3 regions of the Mesorhizobium sp. M9A.F.Ca.ET.002.03.1.2 genome follow, and region 3 is predicted to be linked to each of the others. Evidence: predicted binding sites of a transcription regulator. Region 3 holds the regulator's gene; each other region holds the start of a gene.

What was found. The regulator LexA, encoded in region 3, represses DNA repair genes until DNA is damaged. The targets are predictions, from matches to a motif close to TGTTCNNNNTGTGTTCNG.
Region 1: the regulator LexA is predicted to act here: its motif matches at 1,377-1,394, upstream of EJ066_RS16005 (2'-5' RNA ligase family protein).
Region 2: the regulator LexA is predicted to act here: its motif matches at 2,361-2,378, upstream of EJ066_RS26610 (UvrD-helicase domain-containing protein).

What each region holds. Positions count from the first base shown of each region.
Region 1 is NZ_CP034443.1:3,332,100-3,336,818, forward strand. Features, by position in the region: gene EJ066_RS15995 (acyl--CoA ligase) at 1-351, shown strand, start outside; gene EJ066_RS16000 (2-dehydropantoate 2-reductase) at 354-1,331, shown strand; gene EJ066_RS16005 (2'-5' RNA ligase family protein) at 1,439-2,047, shown strand; gene EJ066_RS16010 (nuclear transport factor 2 family protein) at 2,158-2,511, shown strand; gene EJ066_RS16015 (SRPBCC family protein) at 2,608-3,093, opposite strand; gene EJ066_RS16020 (metalloregulator ArsR/SmtB family transcription factor) at 3,090-3,446, opposite strand; gene EJ066_RS16025 (ArsC family reductase) at 3,618-3,980, shown strand; gene EJ066_RS16030 (FGGY-family carbohydrate kinase) at 3,995-4,719, opposite strand, start outside.
Region 2 is NZ_CP034443.1:5,481,134-5,485,852, forward strand. Features, by position in the region: gene EJ066_RS26605 (glucose/quinate/shikimate family membrane-bound PQQ-dependent dehydrogenase) at 1-2,202, opposite strand, end outside; gene EJ066_RS26610 (UvrD-helicase domain-containing protein) at 2,419-4,719, shown strand, end outside.
Region 3 is NZ_CP034443.1:4,796,990-4,801,708, reverse strand. Features, by position in the region: gene moaC (cyclic pyranopterin monophosphate synthase MoaC) at 1-398, shown strand, start outside; gene glp (gephyrin-like molybdotransferase Glp) at 398-1,603, shown strand; gene lexA (transcriptional repressor LexA) at 1,707-2,444, shown strand; gene EJ066_RS23140 (ComEC/Rec2 family competence protein) at 2,438-4,719, opposite strand, start outside.

The DNA.
Region 1 (4,719 bases), 1.5 Mb from region 3:
CTCGACGACGATGGCTACCTGCGCGTCACCGGCCGGCTCAAGGAGATCATCAACCGCGGCGGCGAGAAGATCTCGCCGCTCGAGGTCGACGACGTGCTGATGGATCATCCGGCGGTGGCGCAGGTCGTCACCTTCGCCACGCCGCACGACAAGCTCGGCGAGGAGGTCGCTGCCGCGATCGTGCTGCGCGAGGGCATGGCCGCCACCGAAGGCGACATCCGCAGCTTTGCCGCGATGCGGCTTGCCGACTTCAAGGTGCCACGCATTGTCCTGATCCTTGACGAAATCCCGAAGGGCGCGACGGGCAAGCTGCAGCGCATCGGTCTCGCGACCAAACTCGGTCTCAGTTGACGATGCGGATCACAGTCTTTGGCGCCGGCGCGATCGGTGGCTATTTCGCGGCCAAACTTGCCGTGGCCGGCCGGGTCGATCTTTCGATCGTGGCGCGCGGCGGGCATCTCGACGCGATCAGGGCGAACGGCCTCCGCCTGATCGAGGACGGTCATGAATCCGTCGCCTCTGTCAGGGCTGCCGCGCGGGCTGAGGAGCTAGGCGTCCAGGACTATGTCGTGCTGGCGCTCAAGGCCCATTCGCTCGCACCGGCGCTCGACCAGATCGCGCCGCTGCTGGGCGAGGGGACGGCCGTCGTCACCATGCAGAATGGCGTGCCGTGGTGGTATTTCCACAAGATCGGCGGCTCGCTCGAAGGCACGCGGTTGCAAGCAGTGGATCCCGGTGGCGTGATCTGGGACCGGCTTGGGCCGGATCGCGTCATCGGCTCGGTCGTCTATCCCGCGGCCGAGGTGGATGCGCCCGGCCTGGTCCGCCATATCGAGGGAAAACGCTTCTCGCTTGGCGAGCCTTCGGGGGAGAAGAGCGAACGCGTCACGCGGCTTGCCGAGGAGATGGTTGCGGCGGGGCTGCAGGCGCCTGTTCGCGACGACATTCGCAGCGAAATCTGGATCAAGCTGTGGGGCAATCTCTCCTTCAACCCGATTTCCGCGCTGACCGGCAGCACGCTTGCGGCAATCGCTGCCGACGAGGCAACCCGTACGCTTGCCCGCGCCATGATGCTGGAGGCGCAGGCGATCGGCGAAAGCCTTGGCGTCCGTTTCCCGATAGCGGTCGACCGGCGCATCAAGGGGGCCGCCGACGTCGGCGAGCACAAGACCTCGATGCTGCAGGATCTGGAGCGCGGCCGTCCCATGGAGATCGACGCGCTGGTGACGGCGGTGCAGGAACTCGGCCGGCTGACCGGCCAGCCGACGCCCACCATCGACAGCGTGCTGGCGCTGGTGCGTCGCCTCGCCATCGAGCGCGGCTGCTATTGACCACTCTGAAGAGCGTCGACCCATTCCACGCTTGACTCTCAAGTTTGTTCCTGATTTGTTCTTGTCAGAGACTTTAACAGGAGCGTTCCTCGGCCGAACGAGTACGGATGTATCGGCAGCAAGAGTTTGATTTCGGCATCCCACCGCCGCCGAAGCAGCCAAAGTTGCCGGATCGCGTGTTCTTTGCGTTGCTGTTGGAAGTGAAATACCGATCCGAATTTTGGACACTGCAGAGGCAACTCTGCGATATCAATGGGATAACTGGTTCGCTGTTATTAAAGGAGCGTTTTCACGTCAGCCTGCAGCATGTAGGCGACTATAAGAGGCTTCGATCGAACACCGAATTCGCGGCAAGGCGGTCCGGTCGACGGGTTGAGATGCCGGCGTTTGAAGTCGCGTTTCATCATGCCGCAAGTTTCCCAGGTCGCCCAGCGGCGAGGGGGAGCCCGCCGTCTCGTCCGTTTGTGCTTTTGGCCGACAGTGGGCCGGTCTGCGAACTCAGTCGACTGATTGGCATTGCGATGAAGTCAAACGGCCTCAAGTCGGCAGACCATTTTGTTCCGCATATGACCCTTGCCTATGATGGGAAATTCGTTCCCAGGCAGCCCATCGATGCAATCAGTTTTGTGGCAAGGGAGTTCATTCTTATTCACAGCTTGCGCGGTCTGACGATCTACCGGGATCTGGATCGTTGGCCTTTGATCACCGCGTCGTAATTCTCCAGCCGCGATGATCCTGACATGGATTGTCAGCTGGCTGGCGGATCACCGATGGCAGGCCGCCAGGCGGTACCCTACTTGGAATGCGTCTGGAAAAGGAGGAAGTCATGACCACTACCGAAATCGCCAAGGATTTCACGGAGCTCCTCAAGCGGGGCGACAGCGAAAGCGCTGCCGCGAAATACAATGCCGACGACATCGTCAGCTACGAAGCGATGGAAGGGCCGATGGCCATTTGCCGCGGCAAGGAGGCCGTCAAGCAGAAGGGTCAGTGGTGGCAAGAGAACCACGACGTTCATGGCGGCTCTGTCGAGGGTCCCTATGTCAATGGCGACCAGTTCGCATTGCGCTTCACGTTTGACGTGACGCCTAAGGCGACCGGCCAGCGCGCCTCCATGGACGAGGTTGGCGTCTATACGGTCAAGAACGACAAGATCAGCGAAGAGCGCTTCTATTATTGAAGCCCGGCCAGCCCTTCCGGAGCCTGCTCACTTCGCCACATGGTTTGAAAACAGGCATGGCTGCCAGGACGAGGCCCTGGCAGCCATGCCAGCATATCAAATCGTCCTCACATACTCCGCAAGCTGGTCGAGCACCGTGCCCCAGCCGTCGTAGAAGCCCATCTCCTCGTGGTTATTGCGCGTGGCTTCGTCGCGGTGAATAGCGGTCGCGGTGTAGCGCGTCGCCTTGCCTTCCGGGTGGAAGGATATGACCGCGGTGATGAACGGATCCCCCGACGGGCGATAGCCAGGCAGCAGTGCATCGGTCCACACCAGCCGCTCGTTCGGCACGATGTCGAGGTAGCAGCAACGCCGGTCGTTGACTTGCCTGCCATCAGGCGATTGCATGCGGGTCCTGAACAGGCCGCCGGGCCTGAGATCGATCTCGCAATCGGTGATGATCCACGGCTTGGGCGTGAACCATTGGCGGACGTGCTCGGGTTTGGTGTAGGCGGTCCAGAGCAGTTCTCGCGGCGCATCGACAACGCGTTCGAGAACGAGGTCGAGTTTCGGATCGGGTTTGAACAGCGGCGCCGGGCTCATATGTCTTTCTCCTTGAGTGTCATGACGTAGGCGTCGAACTGGTCGAGGCGGCGCTCCCACAGCGCGCGTTGTTCGGCCAGCCAGTTTTCCGCGAGCTTCAGCGGTTCGGGCGCGAGCCGGTAGGTTCTGACGCGACCGGCCTTTTCGGAGAGCACCAGCCCGCAACCTTCCAGCACCTTGAGATGCTCGACGAAGGAGGGCAGGGCCATGTCGAATGGTTGGGCAAGCTCGCTGACCGAGGCAGGGCTTCTGTTCAGTCGCTCGACGACACGGCGGCGCGTCGGATCGGAAAGCGCCCGGAAGATGCCGTCGATCGGTGGTAAGCTCGGACTTGCGGACTGCAGACTAGTCATAGATCGATTCCGCGCATTGGCTAAAAGCTGTATCGTACATACTTAGGAAAATACCTTAGTATTGGCAAGCCCGAAAATTTGGAGATGCAGGCAAGCAGCTGGCAAAGGGAGAGGCGCGGTTTTAGGGTGCCGTCAGATTCGAGTTTTCTATCAGTCCGAGGGACCCCGATTTTGACCATCACGATGTACGGCATCACCAATTGCGATACGATCAAGAAGGCGCGTACCTGGCTGGAGAGCCATGATGTCGCCTATCGGTTTCACGACTACAGGGTCGAAGGCCTGGAAGCGGAGCGGCTCGACGGCTGGTCCGGCAAGGTCGGCTGGGAAATCCTGCTCAACAAGGCGAGCACGACGTTTCGCGAACTGTCGGACAGGGACAAGACGAGCCTCGACGGGAAGAAGGCCAAGGCGCTGATGCTGGCCAAACCGACGATGATCAAGCGGCCGGTCCTCGATCTTGGCGACCGCATCCTCGTCGGCTTCAAGCCTGATGTCTATCAGCAGGCGGTGGGTGGGTTGAAGCAGGTGTAGCGCCCGCGCTGGTCTCAATTCCGCCAGGCGAACTGGGTCGCGGGGAAGACCTTGGCCTGCCTGGCCGACAGCGCGTCCCATGCTTCGCGGTCGCGTGGGTCCGGTTCGATTGTCTCGGTGATGCTCGTCATGGCGTCCGCGGCCTGAGCAAAACTCTCGAACCACCCGACTCCGACCGCGGCGCTGATGGCTGCGCCGAGGGAGGAGGCTTCAGCATTGTGACCCTTATGGATCGAGATCCCGGTTGCGTCCGCGATCATCTTTGTCCAAAGCCTGCTGTTGGCGCCGCCGCCGATCGCCACCATTTGCGCCGGCGAAAGGCCATGGCTGCGCATCTCTTCGAGGGCCCGGGCTGTTTGCAGCGTCATCGCCTCGAGCCCCGCACGATAAAAGTGGCCGAGCGTGTGCGAGGGATGCATGCCGATGAAGCTCGCGCGAGCGCTCGGATCCCAATGCGGGTCCATGCAGCCAACCAGGGTGGTGCCGGCGAGAAGTCCGTCCGAGCCGATCGGGACGGCCGCCGCTTCCCGCTCCAGGCGGTCGAAGATCGCCGGATCGGAGCGTCCGCCGACAAACGTGTCGACGAACCAGTTGACGAAATAGACGCCCGCCCGCTGCACAGCCTCGAGGAAATAGCCATCGCCTGTCGGCGACGTCATGGTACGCCAGAAGGCGCCGACCACCGGTTCCCGCGACCAGATTCCCGCGATGATCGCAGTTCCGAGGTTGAGATAGACGA
Region 2 (4,719 bases), 680 kb from region 3:
CATCGGCGTCGACTGACCGCCTGCAGGCAGCCGCGTCCGCCAGAGCTGCCTGCCGGTCGTCAGATCGTAGGCGCGAAGGTAATCGTCGACGGCAGCGCCCAGGAAAGCGACGCCGCCGGCCGTGATCATCGGCCCACCGATGCCCGGCACGCCTACCTTGAACGGCAGCGGCAGCGGTGTCATGTCGTAGACGGTGCCGTTCCTGTGCTTGTAGACGATCTTGCCGGTCCTGAGATCGGCGCCCGCCACATAGCCCCAGGGCGGCGCCTGGCAGGGAATGCCGAGCGGCGACAGGAACGGCTTCAATATCACCGCGTAAGGCGCACCGTCGTTGCGGTTTAGGCCCTGTTCGCTGCCTTTGGTGTCGCCCGGCGGCGGCACCTCCGCGCGCGGGACCAACCTGGAGATGAACGCCAGATAGGTCGGCATGCCGAACATCACCTGCCGCACCGGGTCGACGGCCACGCCACCCCAGTTGAAGGTGCCGAAATTGCCGGGATAGATCAGCGAGCCCTGAACCGAAGGCGGCGTATAGCGGCCCTCGTAGCGGAGGCCCTGGAGTTCGATCCGGCAGGCCAGCTGGTCGAACATGGTGATGCCCCACATGTCGGCGCCGGTCAGCGGCTTTGGATTGAAGGAGAGATCCGACTCCGGCTGCGTTGGCGATGTGTGGTCGCCCTCGATCGCGCCGCCCGGCGCCGGCACTTCGTTGACCGGGACGATCGGCTCGCCGCTGCGCCGGTCGAGCACATAGAGATCACCCTGCTTGGTCGGTCCGACCAGCGCCGGCACCACGCCGCTTGGCGTGGTGATGTCGACCAGCGTCGGCTGCGCCGGCACGTCCATGTCCCACAGATCGTGATGCACGGTCTGCCGCACCCAGCGCAATTGTCCGGTGTTGAGATCGAGCGCGGTGATTGAGGAGGAGAATTTCTCGACATTGGCGCTGCGCCCGGCGCCGAGCTGGTCCGGCGTCTGGTTGCCGAGCGGCACGTAGAGCAGGCCGAGCTTCTCGTCGGCACTCGCCGTCGACCACATGTTGGGCGAGTTGTGGGTATAGGTCTGGCCCGGTGGCAGTGGCGTCGTCTGGTCCGGATTGCCCGAATCCCAGTTCCACACCAAGGCGCCGGTGTCGACGTCGAAGGCGCGGATGACGCCGGACGGCTCCTCTGTCGAATAATTGTCGTTGACCGCGCCGCCGACGATGATCTTGCCGCCAACGATCAGCGGCGCCGAGGTCGAATAGTAATAGCCCGACTTCGGATAGGGCATATTGGCGAGCAGGTTCAGCGTGCCGCCCTCAGCGAATGCGGGGCAAACCTGCCCGTTCGCGGCATCGAGCGCGATCAGCCGCGCGTCGGATGTCGGCAGATAGACGCGCGCGGCACAGGGCTGGCCGGCGGCGATGCTGGCGTCCGCGTAATAGGACACGCCGCGGCAGGTCTGGTGCTGGCGATCCTTGTCCAGCTTGACCTGGGGATCGTAGCGCCACTTCTCCTCGCCGGTCGCGGCGTCGATGGCGATGGCGAAATTATGCGGCGTGCAGATGTAGAGCGTATCGGCGACCTTCAGCGGCGTCACCTGATAGGTCGTCTCGCCGACGTCGTCGGGCCCCTTCACGTCGCCGGTGCGGTAGGTCCAGGCCGGCTGCAAATTGGCGACGTTGCCTGATGTGATCTGGTCGAGCGGCGAATAGCGCTGGCCGTATTCCGTGCGGCCGTAATAGTGCCATTCGCCGGGAGGCACATTGCCGCCGAGATCGGCGGTCGGCGTGATCTCGTCGGCGTTGAGTTGTCCGGCAATATCCTTTGGATCGGCCGTCATCGAATAGCCGGCAACGCCGATCGATGCCAGCACCGCGAGGATGAGCGGCGCTCGGCCGTCCGGGCCGGTGAGCCCACGACGCGCCCACGGCGTCAGCAGCCAGAGCGCCAGCAGCACGATGATGCCGCCGCGCGGGCCGAGTTCCCACCAGTCGAAGCCGGCCTCCCAGACCGCCCAGCAAAGCGTGCCGATGACGATCGCCGCATAGGACCACAGCGCCATCGACTTGCGCCTGTAGAGCAGCCAGGCCGCGACAAGGAAGGCGATACCGGCAATGGCATAGTACCAGCTGCCGCCCAGCGAAGCTAACCAGATGCCGCCGCCGCCGAGCGCCAGGCCGATGAGAAAAAGGATGAGGGAGGTGATGACGACAGCCAAGACGATACTCCTTCGACTGATGCGCTCCGCCGCGGTCCATGGGGCAACCCGGCATTGCGTTCCTACCCCACCGCAACTTTCTCCGGCCCGCGGTGCCTGTCAAGCAGGCCTGCGCGATAGGTTGTGTTCTACTGGATTTGTCGGTCGCGGCCGTGATCGAGAACAAAACGGAGACACTTCTGGCCTTTCGCCGCCGAATCACTACATTCGGGGACGATGTCCGGCTTTTCGGAAGACATGCCCTTTTTTGACGAACCGAATGCGCGGCCCACGGCCCCGTCCGGCATCGCCGCGCGCGCCATGGCCGCCCGCAGCGGGCGCAACGACGCGCCCGACTATCTGAAGGGGCTCAACCCCGAGCAGCGGCTCGCGGTGGAGACCACCGAAGGCGCGGTGCTGGTGCTGGCCGGCGCCGGCACCGGCAAGACGCGCGTCTTGACCACCCGCATCGCCCACATCCTTGCCACCGGCAAGGCATTCCCCTCGCAGATCCTCGCCGTCACCTTCACCAACAAGGCCGCGCGGGAAATGAAGCAGCGGATCGGCCTGCTGATCGGCGAAGGCAATGTCGAAGGTATGCCGTGGCTCGGCACTTTCCACTCAATTGGCGTGAAGCTGCTACGCAGACACGCCGAGCTTGCCGGGCTCAAATCCGATTTCACCATTCTCGACACCGACGACGTCGTGCGCCTGATCAAGCAGCTCATCCAGGCCGAAGGGCTGGACGACAAGCGATGGCCGGCCAAGCAGTTCGCCCAGATGATCGACGGCTGGAAGAACAAGGGGCTGGGCCCCGCCGATATTCCGGAGGGCGACGCCCGCAGCTTCGCCAACGGCAAGGGCCGCGAACTCTACAAGGCCTACCAGGAGCGGCTGCAGACGCTGAACGCCTGCGATTTCGGCGATCTCCTGTGCCACCCGATCCGCATCTTCCGCGCCAATCCGGACGTGCTGAAGGAATACCATAAGCGCTTCCGCTACATCCTTGTCGACGAGTATCAGGACACCAACACCGCGCAGTACATGTGGCTACGCCTGCTCGCTCAAAGGCCGGATGCTTCGACGAAGGGCGCGCGCGGCGACAGCGGCCGCCCAATCTCCCCCCATGTGGGGGAGATGTCCGGCAGGACAGAGGGGGGCGCCGTAGAGCGCAACCCTTCCCACACAGCGGAATTCAAAAGTGGAAAGGCCGGCGGGACAGCGCCCCCCTCTGTCGGCTTCGCCGACATCTCCCCCACAAGGAGGGAGATTGGGCGCTCTTCAGCCGAAACCCGTGCCAGCGTAAATATCTGTTGCGTCGGCGACGACGACCAATCCATCTATGGCTGGCGCGGCGCCGAGGTCGACAACATCCTGCGCTTCGACAAGGATTTCCCCGGCGCCACCATCATCCGGCTGGAGCGCAACTACCGCTCCACCGCGCACATCCTCGGCACGGCCTCCCACCTCATCGCCTACAATGAGGGCCGCTTCGGCAAGACGCTGTTCACCGAAAAAGTCGCCGAGGACGACGAGAAGGTGCACGTCCACGCCGCCTGGGATTCCGAGGAGGAGGCCCGCGCTGTCGGCGAGACCATCGAGGCCTACCAGCGCCCAGATAAACAAGGAAATCGGCACAATCTCAACGACATGGCCATTCTGGTCCGCGCGTCCTTCCAGATGCGCGAATTCGAGGACCGCTTCGTCACGCTCGGCCTCAACTACCGCGTCATCGGCGGGCCGCGCTTCTATGAACGCCTCGAAATCCGCGATGCGCTGGCCTTCTTCCGTGTCGTCGCGCAAGGCGCCGACGACCTCGCTTTCGAGCGCATCGTCAACGTGCCGAAGCGCGGGTTGGGCGAAGCCACCATTCGCCAGATCCACGACACGGCGCGCGCGCTGCGCATCCCGATGCTGGAGGCCGCCGCCACGCTCGCCGAGAGCGACGAGCTGAAGCCGAAGCCGCGCGCGGCACTGCGCGAGGTCGCCGCCAATTTCGAGCGCTGGCAGAAGGCGCTGGAAACCACGCCGCATACCGAGCTTGCCGAGACCATCCTGGAGGAGAGCGGCTACACCGACATGTGGAAAAACGACCGCTCGGTGGAGGCCCCCGGCCGGCTGGAAAATCTGAAAGAACTGATCCGCTCCATGGAGGAGTATGAATCGCTGCGCTCCTTCCTCGAGCACGTCGCACTGGTCATGGACGCCGAGCAGAACGCCGAGCTCGACGCCGTCAACATCATGACGCTGCATTCGGCCAAGGGCCTCGAATTCGAGACCGTTTTTCTCCCCGGCTGGGAGGAAGGTCTTTTTCCCCACCAGCGCGCCCTCGATGAAGGCGGGCGCTCTGGCCTCGAGGAAGAGCGCCGCCTAGCCTATGTCGGGCTGACTCGCGCCAAGAAGAACCTGCACCTCTGGTTCGTCTCAAATCGCCGCATTCACGGGCTGTGGCAATCGACCATACCGTCGCGCTTTCTCGAGGAACTGCCGGAAGCCCATGTCGATGTCGCCGAGAGCGGCAACTCCTATGGCGGCTAC
Region 3 (4,719 bases):
TTGTCTCGATGCTGCCAGAGACGCTCAAGATGATCGTCGACGGCGATGCCAAGAAAGGCGACGTGCTGGGCACGGCGCGCATCGCCGGCATCATGGCGGCCAAGAGGACGCATGAGCTGATCCCGCTCTGTCATCCGCTGCTGTTGACCAAGATATCCGTCGAGATCGAACCGGACGCGACGCTGCCCGGCCTGAGGGTCACGGCACTGGCCCGTGTCACCGGCAAGACCGGCGTCGAGATGGAGGCGCTGACCGCCGTCTCGGTCGCTTGCCTGACCATCTACGATATGGCCAAGGCGGTCGACCGGGCCATGGTGATCTCCGGCATCAGGCTGGTGGAAAAGACCGGCGGCAAATCCGGCGACTACAAGGTGGGCGCCCAAGGGGCTGGGCAATAATGGCGCTGCTTCCGGTCACCGAGGCGCTCGAGCGCCTGCTTGAAGGTGCTGCGCCCTCGCAAGCCGAAAGCGTCGCCCTGATAGCCGCCGCCGACCGCGTGCTGGCGGAGCCGCTCGTGGCGCTCCGCACCCAGCCGCCCTTCAACGCGTCCGCCATGGACGGCTATGCCGCGCGGGCCGCCGATGTCGCGTCCGTACCCGCAAGGCTTTCGGTGATCGGCATGGCGCCGGCCGGCCGCGGCTTCGCCGGGACGGTCGGTGAGAAGCAGGCCGTGCGCATCTTCACCGGCGCGCCGCTTCCCGCAGGCGCTGACACCATCGTCATCCAGGAGAATGTCCGCGACCTTGGCGGCGGCAGCATCGAAGTGACCGCATCGACGGTTGAAGGCCGCAACATCCGCCGCCTCGGGCTCGATTTCTCAAAGGGCGACGTTCTGCTGGGGAAAGGCCGCCTGCTCGATCCGGCGGCCTTGTCACTGGCGGCGTCAGCCAACCATCCGCAGGTCAGCGTGGTGAAACGGCCGCTGGTCGCCATCATCGCCACCGGCGACGAATTGCTGCCGCCGGGCAGCGACCTCGGCCCAGACCAGATCATCTCGTCCAATGCCTATGGCGTCGCCGCCGCGGCCCGCTCGGTCGGCGCGCGTGTGCTCGATCTCGGCATCGCCGCAGACCGCAAGGAGGCGATCGCCGCGCTGGTGAAAAAAGCGGTCGACGCAGGAGCCGACGTCATCGTCACGTTGGGCGGCGCCTCGGTCGGCGACCACGACCTCGTTCATGACGTGCTGACCGGCGAAGGCATGACGCTCGATTTCTGGAAGATCGCCATGCGGCCCGGCAAACCGCTGATGTTCGGCCGGCTGGGCGGCATCCGCTGCATCGGCCTGCCCGGCAATCCGGTGGCGAGCCTGGTCTGCACGCAGCTCTTCCTGAAGCCGCTGCTTGCACGGCTCGGCGGCCGTGCCTACCGGCAGGACATCCGTGAGGCGCGGCTGGGTGCTGCGATGCCGGCCAACGATCTCAGGCAGGACTATGTACGCGCCATGGTGAAGGAAGAAGCCGGCTTGCTTGAGGCGACGCCGTTCGGCATCCAGGATTCCTCGATGCTCAGAATGCTGGCCGACGCCAACGGGCTGATCGTGCGCGAGCCATTCGCTCCCGCAGCCACGACGGGCGCTGCCTGCAGCGTGCTGATGCTACGCTGAACAAAACGTCAACAGATTCATTAAACTTTAAACGGTTGCGGAACACAACTGGAACAGATAGTGTTTGTTCTGGGTTTGTTTTTTGATTCTGTTGGGGGTCGCGATGCTGACACGCAAACAACATGAACTGCTTATGTTCATCCACGAACGGCTGAAGGAAAGCGGCATTCCGCCTTCCTTCGACGAGATGAAGGAAGCGCTCGACCTCGCCTCCAAGTCGGGAATCCATCGGCTGATCACGGCGCTGGAGGAGCGCGGCTTCATTCGCCGCTTGCCCAACCGCGCCCGCGCGCTGGAGGTGCTGCGCCTGCCCGATTCGATCGCGCCCGGTCTCAATGCGGCGCGCAAATTCTCGCCGAGCGTCATTCAAGGCAGTCTTGGTCAGGGCAACCTCGGACGACAGGTCAAGCCAGCGCCTTCACGCATGCCTGCGGCCGGCAATGACGACGACGTCATTGCCACCGTATCCATCCCGGTGATGGGCCGCATCGCTGCCGGTGTGCCGATCGATGCCATCCAGCACCAGACGCATTCGATCTCGGTGCCGCCGGACATGATCATGGGCGGCGAGCATTATGCCTTGGAGGTCAAGGGTGATTCGATGATCGAGGCCGGCATTTTCGACGGCGACACGGTCATTATTCGCAACGCCAACACCGCCCAGCCCGGCGAGATCATCGTGGCCCTGGTCGACGAGGAGGAAGCGACGCTGAAGCGGTTCCGCCGCAAAGGCGCCTCGATCGCCCTGGAAGCCGCCAATCCGGCCTATGAGACGCGCATTTTCGGGCCTGACCGGGTCAAGGTGCAGGGCAAGCTCGTCGGATTGATTCGGCGTTACTGAGCGGCGGCTTTTTTGGGTTTTTCGGCCTCGCGGTATGGCGGCAGCCCCCTCGCCTCTCGAGAAAACTGTCGCTGTACATGCCAGGGCCGGTACGGTTCTTCGACGGCGAAACGAATTTTTGCGCGCGTCGTCGCCGATTGCGGATCGAAGAAGACGGCGGCACTGCCCATGCGAGCGAGTTGCCGTTTGGTCACGACGAGGACCAGCGGATTGCGGCAGGGATCATAATAGGCTGTCGCATCGTCGATGACGATCAAGTCCGCAAAGGCACAGGCTGGCCGCGCGGTTTTGCGGTCGTCGGCGAGCGCGACGATCGCACCGGACGGATGCCGGGCAAGGCACAGGCCGGCGGTGCAGTAGAAAGGCGCGCCCGGCGGCAGGTCTGCCGGATCGGTGATGTCGAATTGTATATCCGTCTTGGCGAATGTCTCCGGCATGATGATCGTCTCGGCCTTCAGGGCGTGTTTCCAGTTGTCGATGGTAAATTCGTTCGGGCGCGCCCGGTTGACGGCAAGCTCACCGCCGCCGACCGGCAGAGCGACCAGTCGCGCATTCTCCGAGATCAGCACGTCGGGCGTGCGTGTGTCGGAAATCGTCAGCAGGCCGGCAAGCGCAAAAGGAAGCGCCGCGAGCCGCAGCCAGGTCGTCGCCATGGTCGCGATGACAAGAGCGATCGTCGCCAGCAGGACCGACTGCATCGAAATCAGCCCGACCGCGTCGATGGGCGAGCGCTCCGAGATCCATCCGGATAGGACGATCATCGCTGACAGCCCCTTGCCCATCACATAGAGGAAAGGCCCGTCGGCACCGAACGGCATCGCCAGAGCGCTAAGAACGCCGAAAGGCATGACCACCAGCGAAACAACAGGCATGATCGCCAGATTGGCGAACAGGCTGAGTGGCGAGACCCGCTGGAAATGCCATATGGCAAAAAGCGCCGTCGCGCTTCCCGCGATGATGGAGGTCATGGCAAGGCCGCCCATCGCCACCAGGAATTTTCGCGTGACGAAGCCGAGCGGCGATCGTCGCGGCGGTGGCGCGGTGGCCCTGCCTGCTCGGTAGTCGGACCAGCCGGCATAGGCGCCGACGAGCGCCGCGGTCGCGGCGAAGGACATTTGAAAACTCGGCCCGACAACCTCATGCGGCGATACGACGATGACGGCAATCGCCGAGATCGCCAGATTGCGCATGGTGAGCGCCGCCCGGTCGAACAGCACGGCGATCAGCATCACCGCCAGCATGATAAAGCTGCGTTCGGCCGCGACCACGACGCCCGAAATGATGAGATAGGCTGCAATCGAAAAAAGCGCGGCCGCGGCCGCGTATTTCTTGACCGGCCGTCGCGAGGAGAAATCGGGAAACAGCGAAAAGGCGCCGCGCAGCAGCGCCATGACCGTGCCGGCAACCAGCGCCATGTGCAGGCCGGAGATGGAGATGATGTGATAGATGCCGGTGCGCCGCATCGCCTCGTTGATCTCTTCGGGAATGCCAGCGCGCACGCCGACAATCAGCGCGGCGGCAATCTCGCCTTCGGCACCGCCAACTTGACTGCGAACATGGACTGCGATGCTCTCCCGCGCGTTCTCGACTGCGGAAGAAAGACGCGCAGCAAGCGGTGTCCCATCTGGTGAACCATTCGGGGGAATGACCTTTGGCGTGCCAAGGAAAAAGCCGCTGGCGCCGATGCCGGCAAAATAGCTGTCGAACGAGTAATCATAGCCGTCCGGCCGCACCGGGCCGGTTGGTGGCAGCAGCCTGACATAGCCGGTCACTTTTGATCCGGCGGTCATCTCAGGCGGTATCTTCATCGCCGAAGCGCGAATCCGAGCCGGCATGTAGCGCAGCGTTGGCCGGGCGGTCGAGATCACATCGATGGTCAGCCGGATGCGACCGTTCGCCATCCGGTCGAGGCTAACGACACGGCCGGTCAGCCGGGTCGGGATTTCCGAGCCGAGCATCTGCGTTCCCGCGCGCCATGTCTCGACCTTGGCGGCGAGCACGCCGAGCGCGCACAGCAGCGTCACCACGAAGCACAGATGCGTTTTGCGCCATGAGCGCGAGGCGGCCGCACACAATGCCGTGAGGACGACGACGGCGATGGGTTGCGAAAAGTCCGGTTCGCTCGCCAATGAAAAATAGAAGATCACCCCGCATGCCAGGAAAACCGGCACCAGCAAGAAGGCGACGCCACGGTCGATTTCCAGGCTGGCCGCGGAGACCACGCTGTTGCGGATGCCGGACGGCGAAAGACGGCGAAGGTGTCCGCGCAGGCGAA